3 regions of the Aerococcus sp. Group 1 genome follow, and region 2 is predicted to be linked to each of the others. Evidence: predicted binding sites of a transcription regulator. Region 2 holds the regulator's gene; each other region holds the start of a gene.
What was found. Region 2 encodes LexA, which represses DNA repair genes until DNA is damaged. Its sites were predicted from a motif close to CNAACANNTGTTNG; they were not measured.
Positions count from the first base shown of each region.

Region 1 (10,008 bases), 750 kb from region 2:
CGACTTGATGGATGGGAATGGCTTGGTCCTTTTCTTGGCAAAGTTGCTTGAGGAATGAGGAGGCCACTTCAAATTGTCCGCTTTCATAGAGACCATGGGCCTTTACCAAGGCATTACTGGTATTGGTGATGTGATCGCGACTAAGTGGCAGTGTAAAAGGATAGTCAGCCGCCAATTGATGGTAGGGGGTTCCTTGATTCAGTTGCTCTTGCAGTTTCATCGCTCGAAAAAGCTCACTTGGAGTGTAGTGACCCCCAAAAGTTGGACTAAGAATTCAACTTTTGGGGGTTATTTTTATGTCTAAATATTCATTAGAATTTAAACTGAATTTAGTAGGAGACTATATTGCGAAAAAAGGAAGTTATCGAACCTTAGCTAATAAAGCAGGAATAGATCCTTCTATTTTACGAAGGTGGGTTAATAACTATTATGAATTTGGTGTAGATGGTTTAAAGAAAAGGCGGACTCAACAGGTTTATACTGTTGAATTCAAATTAAATGCGATAGAATTGTATGAAAGTACGGAAATGAGTTATCGCGAATTGGCCAATTCATTAAACATGAATAATCCAAGTCTAATCGCTAATTGGCGAAGAGCTTATCATGAAAGAGGACTCGATGGCCTTTCCGCGAGGAAAGGAAGGCCACCTAAAGTGTCTAAAAAGAAATCACAAATCAATCAAATAAAGGATAGCAGCGAAACCAATCAGTTAAGTGAAGCAAAAATAAAGGAACTTGAACAACGGATTACGGATTTAGAAATTGAGAACAAATTTTTAAAAGGATTGAGGAGACGTGTGGCTCAAAGAGTCAAGCGAGAAAAGAAGAAATAGTGACCGAAATCACACGTCTCCATGATGAAAAATATGCTTTAAAAGATATTCTTAGCGTTTTAAAGTTTCCTAAATCGACCTACTTTTATTGGAAAAATAAAGATGAGGAAATTGATAAGGATGCCGATTTAAAAGAGGAAATGAAAGACATCAGAGAAACCCATAAGGATTATGGTTATCGAAGAATGCGAGCTGAACTGCTTTCCCGTGGTTATAAGGTCAGTAAAAACAAAGTTCAACGCCTAATGAAAATTATGGGGATACAGGTCACTAGCTATACTAGAAAGACAAGAAAATATAATTCCTACAAAGGAACGATTGGAGAGATAGCGCCAAATCGTATCAACCGGCGGTTTGATTCGACCATTCCTTATCAAAAAATAACAACAGACACAACAGAATTTAAATACTACTATGCCGATGATTCTGGGAATTATCAAACTGGAAAACTCTATTTAGATCCTTACATGGATCTATTTAATCGAGAAATTATTTCTTTTAAGATAACACATCAGCCTAATGGACAAAGCATGTTGGAGGGGCTACAAGCTGCCATTGAAGCAAGTAAATTATGTCCATACAGAAGAACCTTTCATTCTGATCAGGGCTGGGCCTATCAAATGAAAAGTTACACCCGGCTCTTGAAGGATCACCGAATTTTTCAAAGTATGTCTCGTAAAGGAAATTGCTTAGATAATTCGCCAATGGAGAATTTCTTTAGTCTACTAAAACAAGAAGTCTACTATGGTCGGACTTATCATTCCTTTGAAGAATTAGCACAAGCGATTGAAGATTTTATAATCTATTACAATGGTGAAAGAATCAAAGAAAAATTAGATTTTAGGAGTCCTATAGAATTTCGTCTTCATCACGCTTCTTTCGCCGCTTAATGATTACACATAAACTTTAAACTTATCAAGAGCCGCTACGCTCTTCCTCTTGACAAGTTTAAATTTCTGAGTAAATGTGTCGGCAAGAAATAAGCAAGAACTGTAAGCAACAAAAAAGAGCTGGCCAAAGGCCAACTCACTATATATAAAGTCCAACTTATTGGGGTCACCATAGAGCCTTGGGGTCTTTTAATAATTGCCAAACATGGGCCCCATCGCTATAGGGAATGGTTGGCAAAAGATTTACCAGGCCAAGCAGCCAGGCGGTCGCTCCGCCGATCAATAGGCCAAGATTCCAGGGCCGAGAGCTAGTGTAGGCCCATACAATCAGTAGAGCGCCGAGGATAAAGTTCATGGCCACCCCACCTAGCAGATAGAGGATGTAGGCCGGTCTACTGCCTGGACGACTAGATTGACCCGGGACCATCAGGGCTTGGCCACCGATACCATCTACATACTCACGGCCATGTTGCCAACCCTCAGGGGACCGATACCAAACATGCGAGCCCAGACGAAAAAGAATCAAGTCCATGCCGACCAGCCAGCCGGCTAGGACATGGCCGCCTTCATGCAAGACAATCTGAAGCAAGAAGCTACAGGCTAACACCCAGATAATGACTGCTATATCAAGCAGGCTGATGTCAGCAAAATGGCTTAATATACCGTTACTAGCCAGCCAGTAACCTAAAAAGAAACCTCCAATAACAATAGCCATAAAAAGCAAGAATTTACCTATTTTACTCATTAACATCCTCCTTTAAGAAAATCTCCCTTAGTTGTTTTGAATAGACAAGGGCCTCGGCTAAAATTTATAACCAGTATAGCAATAAAAGCTTGGCATCACACGAGTTTTAAGTCAAGAAATTTCCCGCTAAAGGAAGAAATCCTGCCTCATCCAGAGCAGGAGGGAGGCGCTTTTACTTCTTACTTATAAGAGGCTTCATTCGCCTCATCCTATCGGCTGATCTTAGTCCTATCGCTTTAATTCTCGGTCAGGGCTGGTTATAATGAAAGGTGCACCTGGCCTAGACGAGCGGCGGTTGAGTGAGCTTTTCTAGGTCTCAGACTGAATCTATGGTAAACTATTCAACGAACACCTGTTTGTATAAAAGAAGTGAGCCAAAAGCCGAGTGATTAAGTGGCTTTTAGCTCAATGAAGGAAGTGACCGATTTGAAAGAAGAAATTGTCGTGCGTGGGGCACGATCTCATAACTTGAAAGATATTAATGTGACTATTCCCCGCAATAAAATGGTGGTGATCACGGGATTATCAGGGTCAGGTAAGTCCTCCCTGGCCTTCGACACCCTCTATGCGGAAGGTCAGCGCCGGTATGTGGAATCCCTGTCGGCTTTCGCCCGCCAATTCCTGGGCAATATTAAGAAGGCGGATGTGGATTCCATTGATGGCTTGAGTCCAGCCATTTCCATTGACCAAAAGACTACCAACCGCAACCCGCGTTCAACCGTGGGGACCATCACTGAAGTCAATGATTATCTCCGTCTCCTCTTCGCCCGGGTGGGACATCCCATTTGTCCGAATGATGGTACCCCCATCCAAAGCCAGTCCATCGACCAGATGATTGACCGGGTCAAGGGCCTGGAAGAACGGACCCGGATCCAAATCCTGGCGCCCATCGTTTATGGTAAGAAGGGCCAACACAAGAAGCTCTTGGAAAAGGTCCAACAACAAGGCTATGTCCGCGTCCGTATTGACGGGGAAATGTATGATGTGGAAGACCTGCCTGAATTAAACAAGAATAAGAAACATGATATTGATGTAGTCATTGACCGCTTAGTCATTAAGGAAGGCATTCGGGCACGTTTGGCCGATTCCTTGGAAACTGCCCTGCGTCTGACGGAAGGCTATGCCTTGGTGGATATTATTGGTGGGGAAGAAATCCTCTTCTCTGAACACTATGCCTGCCCCCTCTGTGGCTTTACGGTGGGGGAATTGGAACCCCGTCTCTTTTCCTTCAACGCCCCCTTTGGCCGCTGTCCGGAATGTGACGGAATCGGCTCCAAGATGAAGGTGGATGAAGATATCGTGGTGCCCGACCGGACCAAGTCGCTAGAGGAGGGGGCCTTAGTCCCTTGGTATAACAAGGCTTCCGGCTATTATCCAGCTCTCTTAGACCAAGCCTGCCAGGCTTTTGATATTCCTCAAGACAAGCCTTTTGAAGAACTCAGTGAAGACCAACAAAACCTGCTCCTCTACGGGTCAGGCGACCAGACCTTCCATTTTAACTATCAAAATGAGTTTGGTAATGTCACCGACAAGGACATGGCCTTTGAAGGGGTGGCGAATAATGTTGAGCGCCGCTACCACAATTCCTCCTCCAATATGATCCGGGAAAGCATGCGCCAATACATGGCGGAACTGCCTTGCCCTAAATGTCACGGCAAACGGCTCAATGAGCAGGCTTTGGCGGTTAAGGTGGCTGGCTTGGATATTGCTGAGGTGACGGAAAAAGCCATTGGCCAAGTGATTGCTTTCTTTAAGGATTTAGACTTAGAAGACCAAGATGAAAAAATTGCCCGGCCTATTATGGAAGAACTTCATGCCCGACTAGGTTTCTTGGATGAAGTGGGCTTGGATTATTTGACCCTGGACCGTAATGCTGGCTCCTTGTCAGGCGGGGAGGCCCAACGGATTCGCCTGGCCACTCAAATTGGGTCCAACCTATCCGGAATTATGTATGTACTCGACGAACCCTCCATTGGTCTCCACCAACGCGATAATGACCGCTTGATCCGGTCTTTGAAGCGGATGCGGGACCTAGGGAACACTTTGATCGTGGTGGAACACGATGAGGATACTATGCGCCAGGCTGACTATTTAATTGATATGGGGCCAGGTGCCGGTGCCCATGGGGGAGAAGTGGTTTCCGCCGGGACACCTGATCAAGTGGCCCAAGATCCTGATTCCCTGACCGGCCAATACTTATCCGGTAAAAAAGCCATTGAAGTGCCTAAAGAACGCCGGAAGACCGACAAGGGTTGGTTGGAAGTCAAGGGCGCCGCGGTCAACAACCTAAAAGGCGTTGACGTCAAGTTCCCGCTGGGCTGCTTTAACCTGATTACTGGGGTATCCGGTTCAGGAAAGTCCAGCCTGGTTAATGAAGTGGTCAAGAAGTACTTACTCCGCCACCTCAACCGGGCCCAAGTGGTGCCTGGAAAGGTGAAAGCCATTGAGGGCTATGAGTCGCTGGACAAGGTCATCGATATCGACCAAAGTCCCATTGGTCGGACGCCACGGTCTAACCCAGCCACCTATACCAGCGTCTTTGACGACATCCGCGACCTCTTTGCCCAAACTAATGAGGCCAAGTTACGGGGCTACAAGAAGGGCCGCTTTTCCTTTAATGTTAAGGGTGGCCGTTGTGAAGCCTGCAAGGGCGACGGGATTGTCAAGGTAGAGATGAACTTCTTGCCGGATATTTATGTGCCTTGTGAAGTCTGCAAGGGGACCCGCTACAATGCCGAGACTCTGGAAGTCCACTACAAGGGCAAAAATATTGCTGAGGTCTTAGACATGAGGGTGGACGAGGCCTTGGAATTCTTCCAATCCATTCCGAAGATCCATCGCAAGCTCCAAGCCATTGCTGATGTAGGACTGGGTTATGTGGCCTTGGGTCAACCAGCGCCCTCCCTGTCTGGTGGGGAAGCCCAACGGATGAAACTGGCCAGTGAACTGCAAAGGGTGGCTAGTGGCAATACCATCTATATCTTGGACGAACCGACCACTGGGCTTCACAGCCACGACATTAAGCGCTTGATCGGCGTCCTCCAACGTTTGGTCGATGAAGGCAATACCGTCCTTGTCATCGAGCACAATTTGGATGTGATTAAGACCGCTGACTATATTGTCGACTTGGGACCAGAAGGCGGAGACGGCGGTGGAACCATTGTCGCCACCGGAACCCCGGAAAAAGTGGCTAAGAATAAGAAATCTTATACTGGACAATATCTCAAGCCACTATTAAATAAAAAATAATTAACATTTATGTTTAAACGAGCTCTCCAAGTGGAGAGCTTGGTTTTTCTTGAGAGTGTGACAAGCGGACGCTTGCTCTGCGCTTGGAGCAGGTTTTGATTAGATAGTTCGTATTTTGAAAAGAGGAGCTGACCCTATGAAAATTATCCATACTTCCGACTGGCATATTGGGAAGATTGTTAATGACCGGTCCATGTTGGCTGACCAGAAAGTGGTCCTCCACCAGCTGATTGACGAGTTCAAGGCGCTTGAGCCGGACTTGGTAATTATCGCGGGCGACTTTTACGACCGCTCGCTTCCCAGCCGCGATAGCGTCCGCTTGGCCAATGACTTGATTGACCGGATGATGGTGGAGTTAACATGCCCGGTGGCCATTATTGCTGGTAACCACGATGCTGGCGAACGGATTGCCTATGGGGCGCGGGCCTATGAACGCCAAAATGTTCATCTGGCGGGTTTGCCACAAAAACAGCCTCAAACCGTTGAATTAGACGGCGCCCGGGTCTATCTCCTTCCCTATGCCGACTACCAGGTCATCCGGGAGCTCTACCAGGATCCGACCATTGACAGCTTGGAAAAGGCCGCAGCCAAACAGGTCCAAGCCATCAAGGACCAGGAATCCTTTGATCCTGAACGCCTGAATTTGATTGTCTACCACGGCTATGTGACCTCCTCTAGCCTGGAGGAAGCTGGGGCTGACTTAGAAGAATCGGAGTCGGAGCGGCCCTTAAGTATTGGGACCACCGAATATGTGCCTAGCCGAGTCTTTCAAGACTTTGACTATGTGGCTTTGGGTCACTTGCACGGGGCTCAGCGGGTCAAGGGCGAACAGGTCCGCTATAGTGGCAGTCCGCTCAAGTACTCCAAGTCGGAAGCCCACCACCATAAGCAGTATTTGGAGGTGGATTTGACCAAGGAATCAATCCAGGTCACCAAGCATATGATCCAGCCCCAACATGATGTCTGCGTGATTAAAACGAGTTTTGACCAGGCCTTAACGGGGCAGTCGGATGACTATATTTACTTTGAACTGACTGACCAGACCCCGGTTCATGACGGGATGAATCGGCTGCGGGATAATTATCCCAATATTATGAACCTGGAATACGTGAATATTGGCCAGGTCAGCGCCCAGCTTGAGGGAAAAATCAGTAAAGATAAGCTTAGTCATCAAGTGGCTGACCCCTTAGAGCTCTTCGCCGACTTCTACCAAGAAACCCTGGGCCAGACTTTGACTGAAACGCAAAATCAGGCGGTGGAGGCGGCCTGGTTAGCGGCCCAAAAAGACCAGGAAGCTGACTAGCTGACTGAGAAAGGAAGTGGACCATGATTCCCTTACGTTTAGAAATGAATGCCTTTGGCTCTTATCGGGATCTGACCGTGATTGACTTTGACCGGGTCCGGCCCTATGGCTTGTTTATGATTTCAGGAGATACTGGGGCGGGTAAGACCACTCTATTTGACGCCATTACCTATGCCCTCTACGGGGGCGCTTCGGGGTCGAGTCGGGAAGCCAGCGAGCTCAAGTCCCGTTTTGCCACCGACTTGGACCTGGCCTATGTGCGTTTTACCTTTGACAGTGATGGCCACCACTACCAGGTCTACCGCCAACCCAAACAGACAGGCCCGGGAGCGGTGGAAGGGCGGTCCAAGGCCTATCCTTCTGAAGTTTTGGAAGTTAATGTTGACGGCAAGTTGGTGTCAGGTAAGAAAAATGAGCTAGAAACTTATCTCAAAGAGGCCATCGGTTTAGATAAGTCTCAGTTTACTCAAATCGTCATGTTGCCCCAGGGTGAGTTCAAGCGCTTGCTGGAGGCCTCAAGCCGGGACAAGGAGGAAATTTTTACCCACATCTTCCATACCGAGGCCATTAACCGTTTCCAGGACTACTTGCAAGACCAATACAGCCAGGTCAAGAGCGACTTAGACCGCCTTAAGAAAAATCATGATGCGGCCCAAGCACGCTTAAAGACTTTGCTTAGTTCAGAAGACCAAGCGCTTTTAGAAGTCCGTTTAAAAGACCAGGGGGAGGCTAAGCTAGGCCAGCTTTTGACTGACTTCTTAGCGACCAAAGAAGCAGACTTCAAACAAGCCAGCCAAGCGCTGGAAAAACTGGAAGCCCAGCGAACCCAACTTAGCCAAGTCCTAGACTACTTTGATGCTCAAGCCAACCTGGCCCAAGAAAAAGACCGCCTAGAAGCCAAGCAAAGCCAGATGGCTGATTTAAAAAGGGCCTATCAAAACTATCAGGGGTCTTTATCCTTCTACCAGGCCTTAAAAGACCAAGCCCAGGCCCAAGTAGAGGCTAAGGACCTAGACCAAAGTCAGACCCAACTTGACCAGGAAGAGAAAGACTACCAAGCCGCCCGAGCTGACTATGACAAGGACTGGACGGCGCAAAAAGAAAACTTGGAGCACTTGCCGCAAATTAAAGAAGCCATCAACCAAGTTCAAGCTGGCCTCAAGGACTGGGCCACTTATGAAAGCACCCAAAAAGAAGTTCAAACTGGTCAGGCTGAATTAGAAGACCTGGAAGCTAGCTACCAAAAGGGCCAAGACCAAGTGGCTAGTCTAGAAGAAGCCATCAGCCAAGGGCAAGCCCAAGTGGACCAATTAAGCCAGGCCATTTTTGACCCCGACAGCCTGAACCAAGAAAAAGAAGCGGTCAAAGAGTCCGGCCGTCAATTGACCGACTTAAAAGGTGGGCTCGACCAGGTCCAATCCTTTGACCAAGCCATTCAAAAAGGAGAAGCAAACTTCCTCCAGGCAGAAAAGACCTGGCAAAAAGCCAACCAGGTCTATCTGGAAGCCAAGCAGACCTATCAACGCAATCTGGCCGGGATCATGGCTCAAGACCTAAGTCCGGGCAGTCCCTGTCCAGTTTGCGGGAGCTTAGACCATCCTGACCCGGCCCAAGTCAGTGCCGACAGGTCTGCTGAAGACCTGGACCAAGGCCAAGTGGACCAGTTAGAAGCCCAGGCTCAAAAGGCTAGCCAAGCCTACCAAAAAGCCAGCGAGGCCATCAACTACCACAAGCAGAGTCGGGCCAACTTGTGCAGACAATATGGTTTTGACCCTAAAGCCACTATCACTGACTGGCAAGACCGGCTGGACCAAGCTCAAAGTGCCTATAAGCAAGCCAGTTCGACCTACCAAGAAAAATACGACAAAGACCAGGCTAATCAAAAAGCCCTGGCGGAAGAAAAGGAAAGGGTCAAAGGCCAAGAAACTCAGCTGCAAACCCTTAAGCAGGGACTTTCTAAAAGTGAAGGCCAGGTCAGCCGGCAAAAAGCTTATTTGGATCAAGTGAAAGACCGACTCAAAAAGGCTCAGGAGCTCTTAATTGGAGACTCCAAGGAGGCTTTAAACCAACAAGCTCAAGCTCTCAAGACAGAAGCAAAAGACTTGGAGGCCTTAGCGCAAAGATTAGCCCAAAGAGAGCAAGCTTTGAAAGAAAAAGCTGCCGTTTTAACCACCAAGCGGGACTACCAAGAAGCGGCGGTCAAGAAAAACCAAGCACAGTCTCAGGCCATTGCTGAGCGTTTAGCCCAAGCCCGAAGAGAATCGGAACTCAGTGATGACCAGGTCAAGGCCCTCCACCAAAGTGACCGTGACTGGCAGGCCATCAGCCAAACTCTATCTGCCTATTCTAACCAGGTCTATGCCTATAAAAAGTCGCTTGAGGCCTTAAAGGCAAATGCAAAAGACTTGGCTATTGACCAGGACCAAGCCACTTATCAAAAGGAAAAAAGCGAGCTCGACCAAAGCTATGACCAAGCCGCTAGCCAGTTAAGTCAGGAGCGGGAAGATTTAATTCGGCTCAAGGACCAAGTCGCTCTCCTGACTGACTTATGGCAGAACTACCAAGACCGCTACCAAAGCTTTGGCGACTTGAAGAAATTGTCGGATGTCGCTAACGGGAAGCTCAACAAGAGCCAGCGGATTTCCTTCCAACGCTATATTTTAGGAATTTACTTGGATTGGATCGTCGAGCGGGCCAACCAGCGTTTCTATCAAATGACCAATGGCAAGTATTACTTTAAGCGGGCGGAGGACGAGATTGGTGGCAACCAGGCTAAGGGACTTAACCTCAATGTTTTCGATTCCTATACGGCTAGCGAGCGCAGCGTCCACTCCCTGTCAGGAGGCGAAAGTTTCCAAGCCTCCCTGGCCTTAGCTTTGGGACTTAGTGATGTGATCCAGGAAGAAGCTGGGACGGTTGACGTGGGTATGCTCTTTATTGATGAAGGATTCGGAACCTTGGACTCGGAAACCCTTCAACAGGCCCTTG
Region 1 covers NC_015278.1:322,239-332,246, forward strand. Annotated here, with positions in the region: gene HMPREF9243_RS01535 (hypothetical protein) at 1-220, opposite strand, end outside; one part of gene HMPREF9243_RS10185 (IS3 family transposase) at 297-807, shown strand; one part of gene HMPREF9243_RS10185 (IS3 family transposase) at 807-1,723, shown strand; gene HMPREF9243_RS01550 (hypothetical protein) at 1,890-2,468, opposite strand; gene uvrA (excinuclease ABC subunit UvrA) at 2,877-5,717, shown strand; gene HMPREF9243_RS01560 (exonuclease SbcCD subunit D) at 5,854-7,020, shown strand; gene HMPREF9243_RS01565 (AAA family ATPase) at 7,044-10,008, shown strand, end outside.
Region 1: a site for LexA is predicted at 2,814-2,827, ahead of uvrA (excinuclease ABC subunit UvrA). Genes of this name have one in related genera too.

Region 2 (10,943 bases):
TTATCTCCCATGTCCATGGTGACCATATGTATGGTTTACCCGGCTTTTTAAGTAGTCGAAGCTTCCAAGGTGGAGAAAATGTCCCCTTAACTATTTATGGACCCAAAGGTGTGAAAAAATATGTTCAAACCAGCTTAGGTATTTCCAAAACCCGCCTTACCTATCCAATTTATTACCAGGAATTAGACCAATCTGGGATTGCCTTTAAAGACCAGCAATTTACGGTTAAATATGCGACTTTAGACCATATTGTTCCTAGTTATGGTTTTAGGGTAGAAGAAGCCGATTCAGCAGGCGAATTATTAATTGATAAGGCCCGGGAAGCAGGGGTTCCCAATGGACCTCTTTTAGGCAAATTGAAGGCGGGCTTAACTATTCAACTAGAAGATGGTAGGGAACTTCACGGAAAAGATTTTCTTGGGCCGGACAAGCAAGGAAAAATTGTTTCAATATATGGTGATACTCGCTATTGTCAGGCTGGGATTGATTTAGCTCAAAATGCCGATGTTTTGGTCCATGAAGCGACTTTTGAGGCTGGTGAAGAGAAAATGGCTCATGATTATTACCATTCCACTGCTAGCCAGGCCGCCATGGTGGCCAAAAAAGCCGGGGCTAAGCAACTTTACCTGACTCACATTTCAGCGCGCTATGTAGGAGCAATGGCTAAAGAATTGCAAAAAGGTGCCGAAAAAATATTCCCTGCTAGCCAAGTGGTGAAGGATTTTGATAGCTATGCCATTAAGTAATAAGGGTAAGCAAGGGCAGTGGGCCTTGGTTACTGGAGCTTCTAGTGGTATTGGTCGCGCTACTGCAATTGCTTTGGCTAAGGCAGGCTACTCAATCTTACTAACCGCTAGGCACCAGGAACGCTTGGAAGAAAGTAAGCAGCTATGCTTAGAGGCTGGTGAAAAAGCGGTAGATATTTTTCCAGCTGACTTAAAGGATTTAGAAACAGTTGACCGTCTTGTCCACTATGCTTTTGAGCGTTATTCCATAAGGATTGTTGTTCATAGTGCTGGTTTAGGCTATTTTGAACGGGTGATTTAACAAAGTGATGCACACGCTTTGGAACAGATCAATACCAATTTGATAAGCGCCATCTATCTATGTCAACGCGTCGTCATTGCCATGCTAGACCAAGGCTTAAGTAAGACCTACTTGGTGATATTGGCATCAATTGCCGCGCGCATTCAAACCGCTGGCAATGCTAGCTATGCAGCAAGTAAGGCTGGTTTGTTAGCCTTTGCAAATGGATTAAGACAAGAGTTATGGTCAACGCCTATCCAGGTAATGACTGTATTACCCGGTCCAGTAAAGACCGCCTTTTTTGACCAGGCAGATCCGAGTGGGCAATTTATTCAGGCGGTTGATAGCTTCACGGTTGAAGCAGAAGAAGTTGCCCAAGCGATTTGCCAGGGGATAAAAAGAAACAAGATAGAAGTTGTTGTCCCTAATTACTATGCCTACTTAAACAAGATCTTGTCGCTTTCGGTTCCTTTAGGCTACCGTTTGATTCATTGGACCATGGCTCGGATAAAACCGCGTTAAGGACAAGAGACATCAAGATGCTAAAGAAAGGGGTTAGTTATGCTAAAGGCAAATTATGATTGGCAATTAAGACCAAGTTTTGATCAATCTGACCTAGAAAAAGAGCAAGTGATTAAGGAAACTCAATTATCGCCACTCCTGGTCGATTTACTTTTTCAGAGAGGGAAACAAAACACTCAAGAAATTAATGATTTTTTGAGTGAAAAAGCTCATTTTCACGATCCCTTTCTACTCCATGATATGCAGAAAGCCATTGATCGCTTAGAAGAAGCTGTTAGAAATAATGAACTCATATTAATCTATGGCGACTATGATGCTGATGGAATTACAGCAACCACGATTCTCTATGAACTTTTAGAATCTATAGGGGCTAACGTAACGTATTACTTACCAGACCGCTTTGTAGATGGCTATGGGCCCAATAAGGAAGTGTATGCTTACTACATTAAGCAAGGGGTCCAATTAATTTTAACCTGTGATAATGGTGTTGCCGGTCATGAGGCAGTGAAATATGCCGAAGATGCTGGCGTTAATGTCATTATCACTGACCACCATGAAATTGGAAACACTTTACCTGATGCCTATGCTATTGTTCATCCCAGACACCCTGAGGGGAATTATCCCTTTGATGATTTATGTGGAGCTGGAGTAGCCTTTAAGTTAGCCCAAGCGATGACCGGTAGCTTACCAGTCGAATATTTGGATGTCTGTGCGATTGGAACAATCGCTGACCTGGTTCGTTTAGAGGATGAAAATCGCAGCATTGTTCAGCAAGGCTTAAAGATTATGGCTCATAGTGAAAGAATCGGTCTAATGACTTTAATGAAAAATCAAAACATTGATCTAAACCATATCGATGAAGAAACTATCGCCTTTAACATAGCTCCACGACTTAATGCCTTAGGTCGCTTAGCTTCGGCTAAACCAGGAGTTGAACTACTCACGAGTTTCGACCCGGATTATTGTCAGGAATTAGTTAATACCATTGAAACGACCAATCAAAAACGACGAGCAATTGTTGACTTGGTTAGTCAGCAAGCGATTCAGACAGTCGAAGAGTGGGAAGAATTACCAGAAATTATCATTTTATCTCATTCCAATTGGCATGAGGGGGTTCTAGGTATTGTGGCTAGTCGACTGGTAGAGCGCTATCAGCGGCCTAGTATCATTTTAAATTATAATGCTGAGAAGGCAGAATATAAGGGTTCAGGTCGTTCAGTTGCAGGAATCAACCTCTTCAAGCTTCTCCAAGCTGCAAAGGAATATGCCCCTAAGAGCGGGGGACACGCCATGGCAGCTGGTATGACCATTGCTGAAGACCAATTTGAAGCTTGGAAAGCGGCAATCTATCAAGCAGTTGAGCCCTTCAAAGAGCGATTACAAGGGAAGATTCCTTTAACAATTGACGCCAAGATTACTGCCGATCAATTGACCTTAGAAAATATTCAGGAGCTTAATCGCTTAAAACCATTTGGTACAGCTAATCCCAAGCCTATATTTTTAATCGAAAATGAATCGATCTCAACGCCACAGCAATTAGGAAAAGATAAGAACACCTTAAAATTTTCTTTGACTAAGGAAAATAAACAGCTAGAAGTTATCGGCTTTCAGAAGGGGAATTTGGCTAATTATTTACAGACTGGTCAAAGTGTTGATTTGGTTGTCGAAGCATCAATTAATACCTGGCAGGGAAAAAGTCGACCACAAGCCATTTTACTCGATATGGCTAGCGACCAAAAAATAATCGTTGACTGGCGGAGAGAAAAAATCCTGACCTTATTTTTTCCCTTTCCCAAAGTTATTATTATTTTGAAAGCAAGTCCTTAATCGCTCAATATAAGGAGCAGATTCCTAGTCAATCTTGTTTAATAGGGGAAGAAGACTTGAAGCAGAGCAGGGAACATTATAGCCAGTTAGTTATTTTTGAACTACCAAAAAATTTGCAAAAGCTAAGAGACTTCGTTCATAATGAGAATATAGAAACGATCTATCTGTTTTCATATAGTCCGATATCAGCAAGAAAAATTGGTATGCCCAATCGCGATCAATTTGCTCTGCTTTATCGTTATTTCATTTTCTATAAAGAACTTGATTTGACCGAGAAAAAGGCAGACTTGGCTAGGTATTTAAAGCTACCGCTCCCTCTTCTTAACTTATTGCTAAAAGTTTTAGTTGAAGCAGAGCTTTTAGAACAAGATGGCCAGATTTATCGTATTCGACCAGGTCAGAATAAGATCGATTTAAAAGAGTCAACCAGCCTAAAAAATTGGGCAAAGCAAATCGAAAAAGAAAACTTTCTTTTAAATGAAACCATTGATAATTTAACACGGTATTTTTTCCAGGAGGATAATTTATGAACTTAAAAGACTACATTAAGGATATACCTAATTTCCCTGAGGAAGGCATTATATTTAGAGATATTACGCCTTTACTCCAGGACCCTGAGGCTTTTCAATATACAGTTGATAAAATTGCAGATTTTGCTCGTGAAAAATCAGCAGATGTGATCATAGGTCCAGAGGCTAGGGGCTTTATCGTTGGCTGTCCAGTAGCTTATGCTTTAAACAAGGGCTTCGTTCCTGCCCGAAAAAAGAATAAATTACCTCGTGAAAAAGTCAGCATTGAATATGATTTAGAATATGGAAGCAATACTATTGAAATTCATAAAGATGCTATTCAACCTGGGCAAAAAGTCCTCATTGTTGATGATCTCTTGGCCACTGGAGGGACCATTCGTGGCACTAAAAAATTAGTTGAAGAACTTGGTGGGGAAGTCGTTGGCGCTGCCTTTATTATTGAATTAGAAAACCTAAAAGGCCGTCAACTAATCAATGATTTAGATATTTTGGCCCTCATTAATTATGACTAATGGTATCCAGATACTATAAAGCTTATAATCCAAATAAAACCGCTCTCTAAGTCAGTTACACGGACTTAGAGAGCGGTTTTTGCTTTAAAAAGTATGTTCACGGTAAAGGCTAACGACTTTACCTAATATGGTGACGTCATCAAGAATTATTGGCTCTAAACTAGCATTCTCAGGTTGGAGGCGGAAGTGACCGTTTTCTTTGAAGAAACGTTTACAGGTAGCTTCGTCATCATCTGTCATAGCAATAACAATATCACCATTAGATGCCGAACTTTGTTGGCGAACAATGACATAGTCACCATCAAGGATACCTGTTTCGATCATACTTTCTCCGCGAATTTGCAACATGAAATATTCGCCATCTTGACTATTAAGACTTGGTGGGGTGGGGAAATAGCCGTCAACGTCTTCATAGGCATCAATAGGCTGTCCAGCAGTAACCGTACCGATAATAGGAATACCGGGTTGGTCCACGCCTAACATCTTTAAACCTTTATGGGTAATTTCCAAGGCTCTGGGTTTGGTAGAATCTTTGAATAAATAACCACCTGCTTCCAAGCGATTAAGATGGCCGTGAACAGTTGAGGTTGATGCTAACCCTACTTGGTCACATATTTCTCTAACCGTAGGGGGATAGCCCTGATTTTTTACACTATCATAAATGCATTGTAAGACTTGTAAGGGTCTTTCTTTCATATTGTTTCACCGAAACTTTCCATATATATATTATCCGAGTCATTTCATTTTTATCTACTATAAAAATGGATCAAGCGATTCTAATTCGTGCTTTTATTGTAGCATAGCTCGAAATTTTGTGCAAACGTGCGTTCGTTTCTTTTGCTTGATTAAGCAAGTAAATGGGCATCAGGACTTACGAAGACTGTTTTTTGCTCAAAGTAATTAACAAGGCCAGGTTTAGCGCCATTAGTTTTTTTAACATGCTTGACCTGTGTATAATCTACGGGGACATTGTTGGCCTGCCGGTATTTAGAAAAATAGGCGGCATATGTTGCTGCTTCGATGATTTCCTCATCACTAGGTTGGTCAGTTTCTAATATCACATGGCTGCCTGGAATATCTTTAACGTGAAACCAGTAGTGGTTTTTCTTAGCCCGTCTTGTGGTTAGTTCATCATTTTGCGTATTATTACGGCCAACAAGGATAGTGTTTCCTAAACTTGTTTGATACTGTCTCGGTTTTAAAGGTTTCTTGCGCTTATGGTGATTATGTTTTTGTTGTTTAATATAGCCTTCACGGATAAGTTCTTGACGAATATCTTCTAATTCATTGGGTTCAGCAATTTCAATTTGATCTTTAACGCTTTCTAAATAATCTAATTCTGCCTGGGCAATTTGGCTTTGTTCCTTAATATGCTGTTTTGCTGTATTTAGTTTGCGATAACGTTGGAAATATTTTTGGGCATTTTGGGAAGGTTCTAGTAAAGGATCCAGTGCGATATCGATGAGCTTATTATTAGCGTAATAGTTAGGTAATTGGACACTAGTCATTCCCTTTTCCACTTGAAAGAGGTAAGTGGTCAAAATTTCACCTTTTATTTGATAGTCTTCAGCCTGTTTACTTTTTTCCATATCTTGCTTAAGATTAGCTAATTTACGGTGGTTATGCTTAATCCGTTGAGCAACAACCTGGCTAATTTGTTCACTCACCTGGTTGACCCGAGAAAAGAGGGCTTTCTTTTCATAGTAGTCATCGAGGAGCTGGGAAAAGGATTCGTAACTAGTTTGCATTCCGCCTAGAGTATAATAGGGGAAGGCAGTTGCAATGACCTGACCGTCATTTTGACTTAGGGTTGGCTTTGGTTGATTAAAATCATTGAGAAAGGCAGTAAAAGTCGTACCTTTATTTTGGGATTCAGTCAGTCTCTGGGCTAATTCTGCCGCGCTATCTTTGCCAAATCCCATAAAGGTTTTCTGTATCTCTTTAGCATCAGCCTTAAGCTTATATTCATTGGGGTTGATAGTAAACGGATTGACCTTATCCCCTTGAGGAGGCAAATGGTAAGTAGCTCCTGGTAGGAGGGTACGGAAACGGTTTTGGCTAATGTCTATTTTGGTGATGAGGTCGGCAATTTTACCATCCTGATTAAGAACTAGGATATTACTGCGTCTACCCATGACTTCAATAATGAGTTTATAGGGTTCACTAATCCCCAATTCATTTTTGCTTTCAATACTGATAATAATTATGCGGTCGTTTTCATATTGACTGAAATCGATAATCTTTCCTCCATCAATATGTTTACGTAAAAACATACAAAAATTGGGTGGGGTATCCGGCACACTGTATTGGTGATTAGTTAGCTGAACACGGGGGGCTTGGGGTGTCACAGCGAGCAATAATTTATAATTTTTGCGATTTGACCGAACGGTAAGAAGAATTTCTTGGTCGTAGGGCTGTTGCACCTTTGAGATTCTTCCCCCGGCCAAGCAAGCGTTTAATTCTTGTATAAGTCCATGAATGAATAGTCCATCATAAGACATGGAATCACCTACTTTCCTAGCTTATCATTATAGCAAAGAAGCCCAGAAATTGCTAAAAACCTTGATTGTAAGCCTTATCTTTTCGTTTATAACCTAATTATGCTATAATGATGATAAAGTAATGAGAAAGGAATGATTATATGGAATTAAAAGATTATATGAATGTTCTTGAAAATATTGGGGCTTGTGTTTTCTCAACCGTAAATGAAGACGGAGAAGCAGATGCACGTTACGCTAATGTTGGGGTAGCGAATGAACACGGGGTATTCTTCATGACAGCTCCTACCACTAACTTTTATAAACAATTAACCAATAATCCTAAGATTGCCATTACTGGTATGTTAAAAGAGGATGGTATAGAAGTAATTCGTTTACAAGGTACTGTTCGTGAAATTGGTAAAGAACATCTTGAAGCAATCTTGAAAGACAACCCATTTGTACAAGATGTTTATCCTGATGAAGAAGAACGTTCAACCGTTCAAGCCTTCCAATTATATAAAGGAGAAGGTTCATACCAACACCTTCAAAACCACGTTAAGGAAGAATTTTCTTTTGGTGAATAATTAAGAACGTTCTAAAGGGCTGTGACCTATCACAGTCCTTTTTATTGGTTATTATTTTTATAAAAAATGTGGAAAATTACACCAAATAAGATTGATTGAATTTAGATTATATTTTGCGCTATAAGCTTTCTTCAGAGTTCTAGCGCTTTCTTTTACCTATAATATAATCACCCAATGACTACTTATACTGAGTAATTCCTTTTAAGCTAAGTGTCAAAAAGAAATATAGCTATGTAAAGCAAGCCCTCCAAACTATACTTCGAGTAGTTAGGAGGGTTTTTATTTACTTTTTATAGTTATTTTACAAGAAGGATAAATTAATATTTAACGTTTACATTTCTTTTCACGGCTCTAAGCTTTGGTATAATGAGGGTATCAATAATTAGGGGGATAGTCATGAAGCGTATACCTTGGGATCAGTATTTTTTATCACAAGCCTTGGTTTTATCGATGCGGAGCACTTGTGACCGTTTGATGGTAGGGGCTGTGATCGTTAGAGATAATCGTGTTATCGCTGGGGGTTACAATGGGTCTGTCAGTGGAGAAACCCATTGTAGTGAAGGGGGATGTTATTTGGAAGATGGGCATTGTGTGCGTACGATCCATGCTGAAATGAATGCGATTATTCAGTGTGCTAAATTTGGAGTTTCTACTGAGGGCGCTGAAATCTATGTAACACACTTTCCTTGCTTGCCTTGTACCAAGCAAATTATTCAAGCTGGGATAAAAAAAGTTTCTTATCTCTATGATTACCATAATCATCCTTACGCCCTGGAACTCTACCAAAAAACCGGAGTAACGGTCTGGAAGAGACAGTTAGAAGATGACTTCTTCCATCAACTTCACCAACAAAATTTACTCAATTGTGAGAAGGAAAAACAGAGTAAAGAAAAGAATTCGTTTTCATAATCAGAATTGTCTGACATCTAATTCATTATCTGCTATAATCTTCATATGATTTAATCGTTCTCCATAGGAATAGGTTTTATCAGTATATATCTATACTCAATAGAAAGTGTGAATGTAATATGAACGCAAAAGAATATCTTCAAGAAACACGTCAATTGTGGGATAAGAAGTATGAACAGGAACCAGAATTTTTACAAGTTCTTCATGAATTTGTAGATAGTGTTGAACCTGTTTTTGAAGAACATCCCGAATATATTGAGGCTAACCTATTACAAATTTTAGCTATTCCAGAACGTATCATTGAGTTTAGAGTGCCTTGGATGGATGATCAAGGCAAGGCTCGAGTTAACACCGCTTTTCGGGTTCAATTTAATTCAGCAATTGGTCCATACAAAGGTGGCCTACGTTTCCATCCAACTGTCAATAAGAGTATTTTAAAATTCTTAGGTTTTGAACAAATCTTTAAAAACAGCTTAACCGGCTTACCTATTGGCGGAGGTAAGGGCGGTTCTGACTTTGATCCTAAGGGGAAATCTGACCAAGAAATCATGCGCTTTTGTCAAAGCTTTATGACCGAATTACAAAAATATATTGGCCCTGATATGGATGTTCCAGCAGGGGATATTGGTGTGGGTGCCCGTGAAGTTGGCTACTTATACGGCCAATATAAACGTCTAAATGGTTTCCAAAATGGTGTGATTACCGGAAAACCTTTAACTTATGGAGGTTCACTCGCTCGTACCCAAGCCACTGGTTATGGGGCAGTTTACTTCTTGAATAATATGTTAGCTGCCAAGGGAGAAGCAATTGAAGGTAAACGGATTATGATCTCTGGGGCTGGTAATGTGGCTATTTATGCTGCTGAAAAGGCTCAAGAACTTGGCGCTACTGTCCTTACAGTCTCTGACTCCAATGGTTACGTCGTCGATGAAGAAGGCATCGATATTGATTTACTAAAAGACGTCAAGGAAAATAGACGTGAACGGATCAAGGTGTACGCTGAAGAACGACCAAGTGCTACTTATTATGAAGGTGTCGTTTGGGAACACGCTATTGATGTTGATGTGGCGATGCCATGTGCTACTCAAAATGAACTGAAAAAACCGGGTGCTGAACAAGCCGTTAAGAATGGGGTTAAATATGTTTCTGAAGGTGCCAATATGCCTTTAGATAAAGCTGCAACAGATACCCTTCTTGAAGCCGGTGTATTTGTCGGCCCAGCTAAAGCAGCTAATGCAGGTGGGGTGGCCGTATCAGCCTTAGAAATGTCTCAAAATAGTCAAAGATTATCTTGGACCTTTGAAGAAGTCGACCAAAAATTAAAAGATATCATGGACAATATCTATCAACAAGCGACTTCAGCCGCTGAAAAATACACCAATGACCCTTATAACTTAATTGCAGGAGCAAACATTGCTGGTTTTAGTAAAGTTGCTCAAGCGATGTTATCTCAAGGACTTGTTTAATCCTTTTAAAAAGAGTATATTGTTGAAAAAGAGCGATGATTAAAATCGCTCTTTTTCGTAATCAAATTATACTGGGCAAAGAGAAAGGGATGAGCAAATGGAGAAAGTTGAAATTGATAAATCTGAAATTATTCAACATTTTCCCAAGCGCCAAGCCAATTCATATAAGGGTGACTACGGCAATGTTGTTCTGATCGGAGGCAATCAGTCCATGGGTGGTGCAATTCAGATGGCCGCGATGGCCTGTGTCAATAGTGGAGCAGGACTGACGACTGTCTTTACCGATCCAGTAAACCGGCCTGCCATCCATAGCGTTATACCTGAAGTGATGGTTAGTGATTGGCGTCGGCAAGACAGCTTGAAGAAGGCCATTGAAAAGGCTGATGTGATCGGCATCGGGCCAGGATTTGGTCGCGACCATTCACGCTTTAACCAGATTATGTTACTTATTAAACAAGTTATTGCTGAAAAAATATTGGTTATTGATGCCGATGCGATTTCTATTCTCAGTCAAAAAGACCAAGGCTTAGACCAATTATCCCAGGCAAAATATCTCGTTTTGACTCCACATTATGGGGAGTGGGATCGCTTATCGCATGGTGAAATTTCCTATCATGATAATGAAGGCATTCAATCATTCGTTAACCAATATCAACTGAATTTGGTTCTTAAAGGAGCACCTAGCCGTTTATATTTTGCTGACCATTCAAACTTTTATCAATTAGCTATCGGCAATCCTGGTATGGCAATTGGTGGAATGGGTGATACCTTGACTGGGATGGTTTGTGGCTTTATGGGCCAATATACAGATCATGAAGCCGCTTTGAAGGCAGCGGCCTTTCTCCATAGTTATATTGCAGACCGCATTTACCAAGATCAATATATTGTTCGCCCTAGTCAAATCGCTGATCTCTTACCCAGAGTTATGAAAGAGATGGAGGCAGAACGTGAGTAAAAAGCACAAAAAAACCAATGCCATGCGCCTCTTAGACCAGGCCAAGATTCCTTACGAAGAAGCCATCATTCCATATAGAGATGGTAGTTTTCAACCACAAGCAGGGAAATCGTCCTACAAGACCTTGGTTGC
Region 2 covers NC_015278.1:1,071,813-1,082,755, forward strand. Annotated here, with positions in the region: gene rnz (ribonuclease Z) at 1-746, shown strand, start outside; partial or broken gene HMPREF9243_RS10720 (SDR family NAD(P)-dependent oxidoreductase) at 733-1,548, shown strand; gene recJ (single-stranded-DNA-specific exonuclease RecJ) at 1,588-3,375, shown strand; gene HMPREF9243_RS04960 (single-stranded-DNA-specific exonuclease C-terminal domain-containing protein) at 3,375-3,905, shown strand; gene HMPREF9243_RS04965 (adenine phosphoribosyltransferase) at 3,902-4,417, shown strand; gene lexA (transcriptional repressor LexA) at 4,502-5,113, opposite strand; gene HMPREF9243_RS04975 (NFACT family protein) at 5,263-6,918, opposite strand; gene HMPREF9243_RS04980 (pyridoxamine 5'-phosphate oxidase family protein) at 7,059-7,481, shown strand; gene HMPREF9243_RS04985 (ComE operon protein 2) at 7,878-8,390, shown strand; gene gdhA (NADP-specific glutamate dehydrogenase) at 8,510-9,856, shown strand; gene HMPREF9243_RS04995 (NAD(P)H-hydrate dehydratase) at 9,954-10,811, shown strand; gene HMPREF9243_RS05000 (aminoacyl-tRNA deacylase) at 10,804-10,943, shown strand, end outside.

Region 3 (10,943 bases), 310 kb from region 2:
TTGACCTGGCCTACAGTTCTGGGGGACAAATTATTTCTGATGATGGGACTCAAGTTTTGATTGACCAAGCCCCTTGGGTAGATTCTTGGAATTTTATCCGAGAAAACATCCACGATGGCACTAGCCCGATTGAATCAGGTGGACAAGGCTGGGAATACTGGTACCGGACCATCGATAATGTGATGACGGGTAAATCGATTGGCTATACTGGTTCCTCCGGGGATAAGGCCGACCTGGATTTTGACATCATTGGTTCAGCGGAACAACCAGGTTATAATGGTCATGAACCCCGTCCAATGTCTGAGGGGCTCTACCTGGCCATTCCGGCCCAGTCTTCTGACCAGGAAGCAAAGGCGGCTTTTGAATGGATTAAATACTTCACTAGTCCCCAAGTTCAGGCTGACTGGACCAAGGCAGTGGGTTATGTTCCAGTACGGATTGATGACACCATGAATAAGGTCCCTGGCTTTAGTGAATTCTTAGCCGAAAATCCGGCTTATAAAACGCCTATGGACCAATCAACCCATGCTTCTTACAGCTTTACGGATCCTACCGGAGGCAAAATTTACCAAGCCCTATCCGATGCTCGGGATAAGGTGGAACTGCAAAATATTCCTGCAGAGGAAGCCTTGGCTGAAGCCCAGGAAACGGCTCAAAAGGCTTTAGACACAGTAAATGAGAGGGGAAAATTAATCATTATATTGAAAAAAGCCAAGTGAGCGACTTGAACTGACTTGGCTTTTTTCTTTAGCTAAAAAGAGCAGGATTGAGCCGGCCGACTGGCAGCTTTTTAGATATTTGTTTAAAATAGAAAGCAAATAAGGAAAAGGAGATGGGAAGAGTGCCAGTAAGTATTTTTTGTGGGCACCCAGATTTGGAAAATTCTAGCAGCCACCAATTTTTACGGGCAGCTTGCCCCAAGGAAATCGATTTTATCCCTGTTCCGACAGACTACGAGGATAATTTTATCCAAGCCTCCCAGCAGACTTTCTTAGCTAGTGAGCGGGTCTACCTGCAATTTCCCCTCTACTGGTACCAAGCACCTGGTCATATGGTCCAATGGCTCCAGGAATTATTAAGTGATAATTTCCTAGACCAGTATGGTCCGTCCTTTGTAGGCAAATCCTTGGGTTTAATAGTAACGATTGGGCGCCCTTTATCCTATTACCAAGCTGGTGGGAAAAATAATGTCAGTCTGTCAGCTCTCTTTAGCCCCTATCAAACCCTGTGCCAAAGCTTGGGGGTGACCTTTTTACCTGCCTTTGTGCTTAGCCAATTCCACTATTTAAGTGAAGCCGACCAAGCCAAGCAGTATGTTGCCTTTCAATATTACCTACTAAATCCAGAACGTGGCGGATTTAGCCAAAGGAGCCGCTGGTTAATCGATTATTTGAACAGCTGTCAGGAGGATTTTTCACCTGCTTTGAGTGGCCAGCTTGAGCTCTTGCTCGATTCCTGGCAAGGGCGATTGGAAGAATTAGAATTGTTGGAAGCTGAATTACCGAAAACAAGGCGACATTAGGAGGTTATTATGGTTGAAAATGATCCACTAGGCCCTTGGTCCCAGGAAGTTTTAAAGCAAGTCCAGGAAGAAAGCAGTGAATATGGCCAGCGCGCCTATCTTGCTGCTTGTCACGAGGCTATTGAAGCCCTCGACTTACGTTACCAGCAAGCGAGCGGGCGCTTAGACGGCTTGTCTTGGGATAAGGAGAACTGGTAAACACTTAATAAATCCTTGGCTTATAGAAATGCGGCTAAGGAATAGAAAAAAGCAGCGCATTGTTGTGTAATCCCCAAAAGTTGAATGTTTAGTCCAACTGATTGGGCATCCCAATGTTCGCTGCTTTTTGTTTTATTTATCATAATCCTCTCGTAAGAGGCCGTAGTAGGCGGCGTCACAGAGCCCTTGGTTGTTACGGTCGGCTTGACGGAGGGTGCCTTCATAAACTAGGCCACAATGCTGCATGACCTTTCCGGAGGCAGGATTGTTGGGGTCATGCATAGATTCAATCCGGTTGACGCCTACCTCATCGAAGAAGAAGGGAATAAGGCGTTGGAAGGCTTCGGTGGTAATTCCCATTCCCCACCAGTTTTGACCGATAGCATAGCCAATGTGGACGGCCGCAATTTTTCTTTGACGTCCACTACGGAAATGCTACCAATGACTTCATGAGTTGACTTCAAGACAATAGCCCATTGGTAGAAATCTTTGTGACTATAGTTAGCCACCCATTGAGCAATGACTGCCTTAGTGACAGCAGGGGATTGGTGGTTGGGCCAGGTTAAATATTTGCTGACAACTGGGTCACTGGTCCAGTGCTGGTAGGCCTGGTCCACGTCAGACATTTCAAAGGGACGCAAGATAAGGCGCTGGCTTTCCAGTTTTTGGCTACCTCGATGGTTCATAATCATTAACCTCCATAAAAGTTAATTTATTATATATCAATTGACCCTAGAAAACTAGCTAAGAAGTCAGAGAGGACAGTTATGAGAGTTTGACCGAGGAAAATAATTCTCTCTTAACAATCTCGAGAGCTTGTTTAAGCATAGACAAATCCACTGCGGCATCATTCAAGAGAAAGAGCTGACGACTTCTTACTAGGGGACTCATATCATAGTCGGAGACACTTTTAATGCCAATACCCTTTTTAAGTAGGCGGTCTTTCACTTTCTGGTCTGATAAGGCGGTCTGGAATTTGAGGAGTAGGTGGAGGCCGGTTTCGCCTTCAATAATCTGACATTGATCTGGGGAGAATTGATCTCTAATCAAGCGCCTGACTTTTTCTCTTTTCTTGCTATAGAGACGGCGCATGCGGTTAATATGCTTTTCAAAATAACCCTCCCTAATAAATTGGGCTAAACTGTACTGTTCAAAGGTAGACACGGTACAGGAATAGAAGGACAGGTCGCGATAGAATTGGTTAGCTAGTTGGGCAGGGAGGACCATATAGGAAATCCGAATAGTAGGTGCTAGGGACTTGGAGAAGGTGTTAAGGTAGATCACTTTAGCGCTAGCATCAATACTTTGCAAGGTAGGGAGGGGCTTGCCGTGAAAGCGAAACTCACTATCATAGTCATCCTCAATAATATAGCGCCCCTCTGCCTGATTGGCCCAAGCCAGTAATTGATAGCGGCGGCTGACGGGCATGGTAATGCCGGTTGGAAAGTGGTGGGTAGGATTAAGGTGGGCGATCTGAGCTTGGTTCTTATTAAGTTCTTCAACCATTAATCCTTGGTCATCAATCCCCGCTAAACGACAATCCACCCCTTGTTTAATATAGATCTGCCGTAATTTTTTATAACCAGGATTTTCAATGCAATAGATCTTGTCCCGTCCAAGGAGTTGGATCAATAAGCCGTAGAGATATTCTGTCCCGGCTCCAACAATAATTTGCTTAGGATCAATGGCCATCCCCCGAAAAGAAGCCAAGTGGCTAGCAATGGCCTCTCTTAGGGCAGCTACACCGCCTCCCAGGGGTGGTTTAAGGAGGTCGGCCTGGCAGTTAAGGATGGTGTCATGCATCATCCGATTCATAATTGAAAAAGGAAAGAGATCAGACGGGCTCTGCTGTTCAGAAAAATTAAAAGTAAAGTGTTCTTCTTGGGGGAGGCAGATATGGTGGTCCACCTCTGGCCGTGGATGGATATTAGGCAGGTCCTGCCAGTCATTCACATAATAGCCCCGTTTTTCCTGGCTATAGACCAGGCCTTCACTGATCAACTGGTCATAAGCATTTTCAACCGTTATGGTACTAATGCCTAAATTTCTAGCCAAGCTCCGTTTAGAAGGCAGTTTTTCTTGACTGGCCAGTTTTCCGGCCATGATATCGCTTTTAATGGCTTGGTATAATTGCTGATAAAGGGGGATTGGGCCTTTTTTAGATGGTAGGTTAACATCTTTTTTACTCCTTACTGGCTTCTTTTTTATTGTGATTTTGACTATTTGTCTATGACCACTTTTAATTTATGATATAGCTTACCAAGCGCTAAGCGACAAATCAAGGAGGTCATCACATGACAAAGACACAATATGAATTAAACCAAGCCCTAGCTCAGATGTTGAAGGGTGGGGTGATTATGGATGTTACCACACCAGAACAAGCCCGGATTGCTGAAGCAGCAGGTGCAGCAGCGGTTATGGCCCTGGAACGGATTCCAGCTGATATCCGAGCAGCCGGTGGGGTTTCCCGGATGAGTGATCCTAAAATGATTAAGGGTATCCAAGAAGCAGTTTCCATCCCGGTTATGGCCAAGGTTCGCATCGGTCACTTTGTGGAAGCTCAGATTCTCGAAGCCATTGAAATTGACTATATCGATGAATCCGAAGTTCTCTCGCCAGCAGATGATGTTTACCATATTGATAAGACCGCCTTCAAGGTACCTTTTGTTTGTGGGGCCCGTGATTTAGGGGAAGCTTTGCGCCGGATTGAAGAGGGAGCTTCTATGATTCGGACCAAGGGGGAACCTGGCACAGGCGACGTGGTCCAAGCCGTCCGTCACTTACGTAAGATTAATGCCCAAATTCGTCAAGTTGCTTCCCTAGCAGAAGATGAGCTCTATGAAGCCGCAAAACAACTTCAAGTGCCTTATCATTTAATCCAATATGTCCATGATCACGGGAAATTACCAGTAGTGAACTTTTCCGCTGGGGGGGTAGCTACCCCAGCGGATGCCGCTTTAATGATGCAATTAGGGGCGGAAGGAGTCTTTGTTGGTTCCGGAATCTTCAAGTCAGGAGATCCCGCTAAGCGGGCCAGTGCCATCGTTCAAGCGGTCACCAACTACCAAGATGCCCAATTAATTGCCCAACTATCCGAAGACTTGGGTGAAGCCATGGTCGGGATTAATCCGAGCGAGATCCAAATTATTATGGAAGAGCGAGGCCAGTAAGATGACAATCGGTGTACTCGCCCTCCAAGGGGCCTTCATTGAACACGAAGATATCCTCCGCCACTTAGGGGCTCAAGTAAAAGAGATTCGTCAACTAAAAGACTTGGATGATATTGATGGCCTCGTCCTACCAGGAGGAGAAAGTACGGTCCAGGGGCAATTGCTGGAAAAGTTAGGTCTATTAGAACCCGTGCGTCAGTTGATCCAAGATGGCCTACCAACCCTAGCTACCTGTGCTGGCTTAATTCTTCTAGCCGACAACATAGCCAACGACACTAATCGTTACCTAGGGACCTTACCCGTGACTGTGAAGCGGAATGCCTATGGCCGTCAACTAGGCAGTTTTGCCACTCAAAGTCAAGTGGGCCCTCTTAGTGACTACCCGGCAGTTTTTATCCGGGCCCCTTATGTTGCTGACTATGGTCAAGATGTTCAAGTTCTGGCCCAAGTGGATGGTAAGGTGGTTGGAGTTGAATATGAAAATCAAATTGGTCTAGCCTTTCATCCCGAGCTTACCCAGGATTACCGTATCCACCAGTACTTTCTTCAAAAAGTGGAAGACTTTAAGCAAGCAGCCACAAAATAATTCCATGAAGTAAAAAAATCAGTGCTCACAGTGGCACTGATTTTTTTGATGACTAGCGATTTAATCGAAGAACTAAGACTTAGCCATTTTCATTTTTTCGGCCTTTTCTTTGGCCGCTTTTTTCTTTAAACGCCGGCGGGCCCGGTCCTGGCGTTGACGGCGAATTTGTTGTTCAGCCAGGTTAACAAACATAAAACCAAAAACAATGGCTCCGGAAACCTTGAAAACGTCCATCAGGTAGGAGACACTTAACTGATAATTGCCTTCTACGGCATAGCGGATAAAGAGATAGGCCGCATTACCAGGAACCAAGGGCAGAATAGCGGGAGTATTCAAAATAATCACCGGTAAGCGCAGCTTGCGCGAGAGGTAAATATAGATGATCCCGATAACGATAGCGGCCATGAAGTTAGCGACGATTAAGTCCCCAAACCAGGACATAAAAAAGTAGTAGGTCATCCAACCACTGGCTCCCGTTAAGCCACAATAAATCAAAGCCCGCTTAGGGACGTTAATAATGGTGGAAAAGGCGACCGTCCCGAAAAAGGAGAGGACAAATTGTTCAATAATGGTAAACATGGCTGAACTCCTTTCTAACCTAACCATTGCAGGGTGAGGGCAATACCAACACCCAGCACAATGGCAATTAAGATGGCGTTAACTGCTTGGACCATGCCCGAAATTAACTGGCGGGCAAAGAGGTCACGGAGGGCACCAGTAATGGCCAGTCCAGGAAGGAGAGGCATGATACAGCCCGTGATCAAGGAGTCCAGGTTATTGACCAGGCCTAGGCGGTTTAGGGACAGGGCTAAAAATCCGATGACGGTAGTCGCAAAAAAGTCACTGAGGAAGGTAATTTCAAATTTTACCTTGCAGTATTCAGAAATAGCAAAGCCGATGATCGCAATGGCAAAGGCAAAACCAATATCCCAGTAGTTGGTTGAGTCAATCATTAGCATAAAGGCAGCACTAGCAGCTCCCGCAGCCAATAATTGCACACTAAAGGGGAAGGTCTTTTCCTGTTTATCTACGGCTTGTAAGGCCTGGTAGAGTTCTTCCAGGTTAAGTTTTCCTTCAGCGTAAGAGCGGGAAAGTTGGTTGGTGTCATCAATTTTGGCTAAGTCGGTGGAGGTCTTTTTGACTAGGACCATTTGCATGTCTGAGTGCTTATTTAAGCTCATAAAGACGGCCGTGTTGGTGACATAGGAGGCGGTATCGAAACGGTGGCTGTTTTGGGCGATCCGTTGCATAGTATCTTCGACCCGGTAGGATTCGGAACCCGATTCCATCATGATATTACCGGCCAGTAAACAAGTGGATAAAAGTAAGTGGTTTTGTTCTTCGATGATGGCTACCATAGTAATCTCCTTCCTGGATAATTTGTGCCAGCTACTTACTTTCATTCTAGCATAGAAAGACTTTAGCCAGTCCTATTTAAACAATCGCACGCACAAAAAAGTGACCCACTGATTAGTGAGTCACTCTTAATCATTTATTTTAAATTTTTTAATCTTAGTTAAATTGGCCTTCGATAATACCGCGTTCTTGTTCGAGCCGGGCTTGGTAGAAGACTGCAGCGGCTACTTTCGAACGCAGTCCATAGTAAACAGAAACGAACACGATGAAGAGGGCGACAGCAAAGAAGAGAACAAAGCCCAAGAAACCTAATCCAGCCACGTTTATCCGGTTGGTGGCGACAGTTACTCCAATAGCCACAACTATAGAGATGAAGATAAGCAAATAAGCGATCCATTTATAGCTAAGCATCAAGCAGAAATATCTCCAGCGGTTGCCTCTCATGAGCCGCCAGCTATTTTTGATGACTTGGAAGGCGCCCCTGTCTGGCTCTTCCTTTAACAAAATAGGGGTCATAGCTAAACTAATATTGACCCAATAAGCAATTAAAGCGATCAAAAGTCCGCCACCAACCAGGACCACTAAGAGCCAAGCATCTTCCGAGCCCAAGACTAAAGCGGCGATAATAACCAAGGCGAAGGCTGCCAATAGGGACATTAGCCAAATCACAACAATATTGACTATCTGCGATAGGAGGCTGGTCCAGGTATTATGCCAGAAATTCTTCTTAAAGGGCCGGAAGATACTCAAAGCCTGGTAGGGGGTGTGGGTTTTCGCTGCATCGACCAGGCCCCAGGTCATGCCATAACTCAATAGGGCGAAGACTAGGGTAGAAATCAGGGTGTTGACTAATTCAATAGAATTCCCTGAAGACTGGAAGCGGGCAAGCGTAAAGTCAGTGATCGATGAGACCACGGCGCTAAGAATAAGGATGATAGCAAAGTCAGCCAGTAAAGGCTTGAGACTGATGGGGGTAATTTCCTTTTCTGCTTGACGGATCGCTCGATTGGGGAGCGCTAATTTTTCCATAATAAACTCCTTTCCTGAGTTTAAACGAGTAATAGTTTTTCTTAAGTCTAGGATACCACAGCAGGGATTATTTAAAAATGAAAAATATAAAGTGCTTCAAGTCATAAAATGGCGAATCGATTGACTACTTTATGAAAAGTGAGCCATAAAAAAGGCCGTGACTTTCATATGGTCACGGCCCGATGTCGGTATTTTATCAGGTTAAAGTTTAGGCTTAAACAAATTTTGCAGCGAATTCAGCGAAAGCTTTACCCGCATTAGCTAAGAATTCTTGGGTATCTTCGGCAGTAATTTCACCATTGTCACCGATGAAGTTAGCTGAGTTACCAATGTATAATTCAGGTTGTTGCATCACTGGCATGTCTAAGAAGACTAAGGATTGACGGAGGGTGTGGTTAGCAATCGCGCCACCAATTCCAGCTGGAGATTGAGAAGCCACAAGAGCTGGTTTCCCTTCCCAAACACTAGAGCCGTATGGACGAGAACCTAAGTCAATGGCATTCTTCAAGCTAGCTGGTACAGAACGGTTATGTTCTGGAGTAACGAAGATAATGGCGTCTTGAGCTTTTACTTCTTCACGGAAACGTGTGTATTCCTTAGGTTGTTCTGGCGCTTCATCATAGTCTTGGCTATAGAGAGGCAGGTCAGCGGTTTCGATGAAGGTAACTTCTGCATCTTCAGGTAAGCCTTTGACGATCCCTTTGGCAATAGCTTCTGAGAATGAGTTTTTACGGATTGAACCTAAAACAACACCATATTTAGTCATTATAAAATCTCCTCTTTCATTTTTCTTTCTATTTTTAACTTACAATACTTAGTTTAAAAGCGAGTGGCCTAAATAACAAATTATATGCTCACAAAAAGTAATTACTTTTTGTAAGTATAAAAGTTCGCTTAAAACCAAGGGAATGCTCTTGACAAATAGAACGTATGTTCGTAAAATTAAGAAAAGTTGTCCAGTAGACCACTAAAAAAGTAGAGGATAATGCTTATGAAACGTTTTGACTATGCATTTGATTATAGCCAGGAGCCCAAACATGACGTCATGTGTATCGACATGAAGTCTTTTTTTGCCAGCGTCGAATGTGTGGCTCGGCAACTCGACCCCCTGACAGCAGAGTTAGTTGTCATGTCGCGGGCAGAAGCCGATGGTGGATTGGTTCTAGCCGCTAGCCCTGCGGTTAAGGCCAAATATGGTTTGAAAACCGGGTCCCGGCTCTTTGAATTTCCCCGCCATCACAACATTCAAATTGTTCCTCCCAATATGAGCCGCTATATTGAAATTAATTTGGACATTAATGAGATCTTCTTGAATTACGTTGCCCCTGAAGACCTCCATATCTATAGTATTGATGAGAGTTTTCTGGATGTTTCCTATAGTCACAAGTTATTTGGTAGTAATGAAGACATTGCTCGCCGGATTCAAGCCGATGTCTACCAGGCCTTTGGAATTACTGCCACAGTTGGAATGGGGGACAACCCCCTCCTAGCTAAATTGTGCTTGGATAATTCAGCCAAGCATTCTCCGCCTTATATTGACTACTGGTCCTATGACTCGATTCCGGAAACGGTTTGGAAGATTGAGCCGCTCAGGGATTTCTGGGGGATAGCCAAGGGTTTGGAGCGGCGTTTGAACCGCTTAGGTATTTATACGGTAGAAGAATTGGCCCATGCCGATGTTTATCTCCTGCAGAAGCGCTTAGGCATTATTGGTGTGGAGCTCCTGGAACACGCCAATGGGATTGACCACAGTATTATCCGTGAGAAGTATGTGCCTTCCTCACGCTCCTTTGGTAAAAGTCAGATCCTCCAGCGCGACTATACCGACCCCTACCAAGTGGCCATCATTATTCGCGAGATGGGCAGTGACATTGCGGCCCGTTTACGCCAGCACCATTTGTTAGCGGGCCAGGTCTCTCTATCCATCGGTTACTCTCATGAGGTCCTTGACCGTGGCTTTCGCCATCAAGTGCCCATTGACCCCACTGACCGGCCCGAAGACCTTAACCACGTCTGGACGGAAATCTTCCGCCTCTACTATGAGGATGGCCAACCTATCCGTCAAATTGCCCTCAGCGCCAGTAAATTCCAAGAAAAAGTGGGCATCCAGCTCAGTCTCTTTGAAGATCCGGAACGGACTCTCCAGAAGGAACGCCTCTATGACACCATGCAAAAAATTCATGACCACTATGGGCCCAGTTCTCTCTTCTATGCCAATAGCTTAGTTGACGGGGCAACCGGTCTGGAGCGGAATAAGTTGATCGGTGGTCACCAGGCTTAAATTCCATGGAGGAAAAGCCAGTCAATGAGATATGGATTTGGTCTGGGCCTGGTTTTTGCTATAATAGGCATAGGAAATTAGAGAAAGGAAGATTCTTATGCAAAAAGATTTCAATCGGACAAAAGCATTTCTAGCGAATGTCTTCACAGCAGTGGTCTTTTTCTTCTTAGCTGGGGGAAGCCAGGTAGAAGCAGCGACTTATTACAGCCAAAGCCTGCCGCAAACTGGGGCCCAAGTGACCAGAACTGCCCTAATCGTTGGGGTTATCTTACTACTTGTGGGCGGATTTTTCTTCTTCCGCAACCGGAAAAACAAAAATAGCTACACCAGTCTAGTCCACAGTTCTATTGAAGAGGTATCGGTAAAAACGAACACTAGTGATGATAAACCGGTATCAGCCGAACACTTGCGAAATCTTGAGCTCTGGTGATAGACTAAGGGCATAGTTAATTAAGCATAAGACACACCCATTGATAGGGAGAGTAAGTGTTAAACACTTTGAAGAGAGGTTCCGTTTGGTGAGAGGAACCAAGTGAAAGGCGCTGAAGATGGCCTTTGAGGGTATCTTGTCAATAAGTAGACAAGGTCGGCTGGGCTCGGTCGATAGAAAGAGCGCTAGTCTAGGCATTATCGCCTATGGCTAGGTCGAGGGAGTAGCTACTACTATACTTATTAACAGTAGTACTCTGAACAAAAGGTGGTAACACGATGCGTCGTCCTTTACTATTCAAGTGAATAGTAGGGGGCTTTTTTATGGAAAATATTAGGAGGTTTTATCATGAAGAAATGGCAAAAAGCATT
Region 3 covers NC_015278.1:760,775-771,717, forward strand. Annotated here, with positions in the region: gene HMPREF9243_RS03560 (extracellular solute-binding protein) at 1-719, shown strand, start outside; gene HMPREF9243_RS03565 (NAD(P)H-dependent oxidoreductase) at 842-1,522, shown strand; gene HMPREF9243_RS03570 (hypothetical protein) at 1,532-1,720, shown strand; partial or broken gene HMPREF9243_RS10950 (GNAT family N-acetyltransferase) at 1,853-2,412, opposite strand; gene HMPREF9243_RS03580 (PLP-dependent aminotransferase family protein) at 2,486-3,823, opposite strand; gene pdxS (pyridoxal 5'-phosphate synthase lyase subunit PdxS) at 4,015-4,890, shown strand; gene pdxT (pyridoxal 5'-phosphate synthase glutaminase subunit PdxT) at 4,892-5,476, shown strand; gene HMPREF9243_RS03595 (threonine/serine exporter family protein) at 5,549-6,055, opposite strand; gene HMPREF9243_RS03600 (threonine/serine exporter family protein) at 6,070-6,834, opposite strand; gene HMPREF9243_RS03605 (DUF975 family protein) at 6,989-7,861, opposite strand; gene HMPREF9243_RS03610 (NADPH-dependent FMN reductase) at 8,076-8,627, opposite strand; gene HMPREF9243_RS03615 (Y-family DNA polymerase) at 8,853-10,142, shown strand; gene HMPREF9243_RS03620 (LPXTG cell wall anchor domain-containing protein) at 10,240-10,572, shown strand; T-box leader at 10,604-10,866, shown strand; gene HMPREF9243_RS03625 (MetQ/NlpA family ABC transporter substrate-binding protein) at 10,921-10,943, shown strand, end outside.
Region 3: a site for LexA is predicted at 8,785-8,798, ahead of HMPREF9243_RS03615 (Y-family DNA polymerase). Genes of this name have one in related genera too.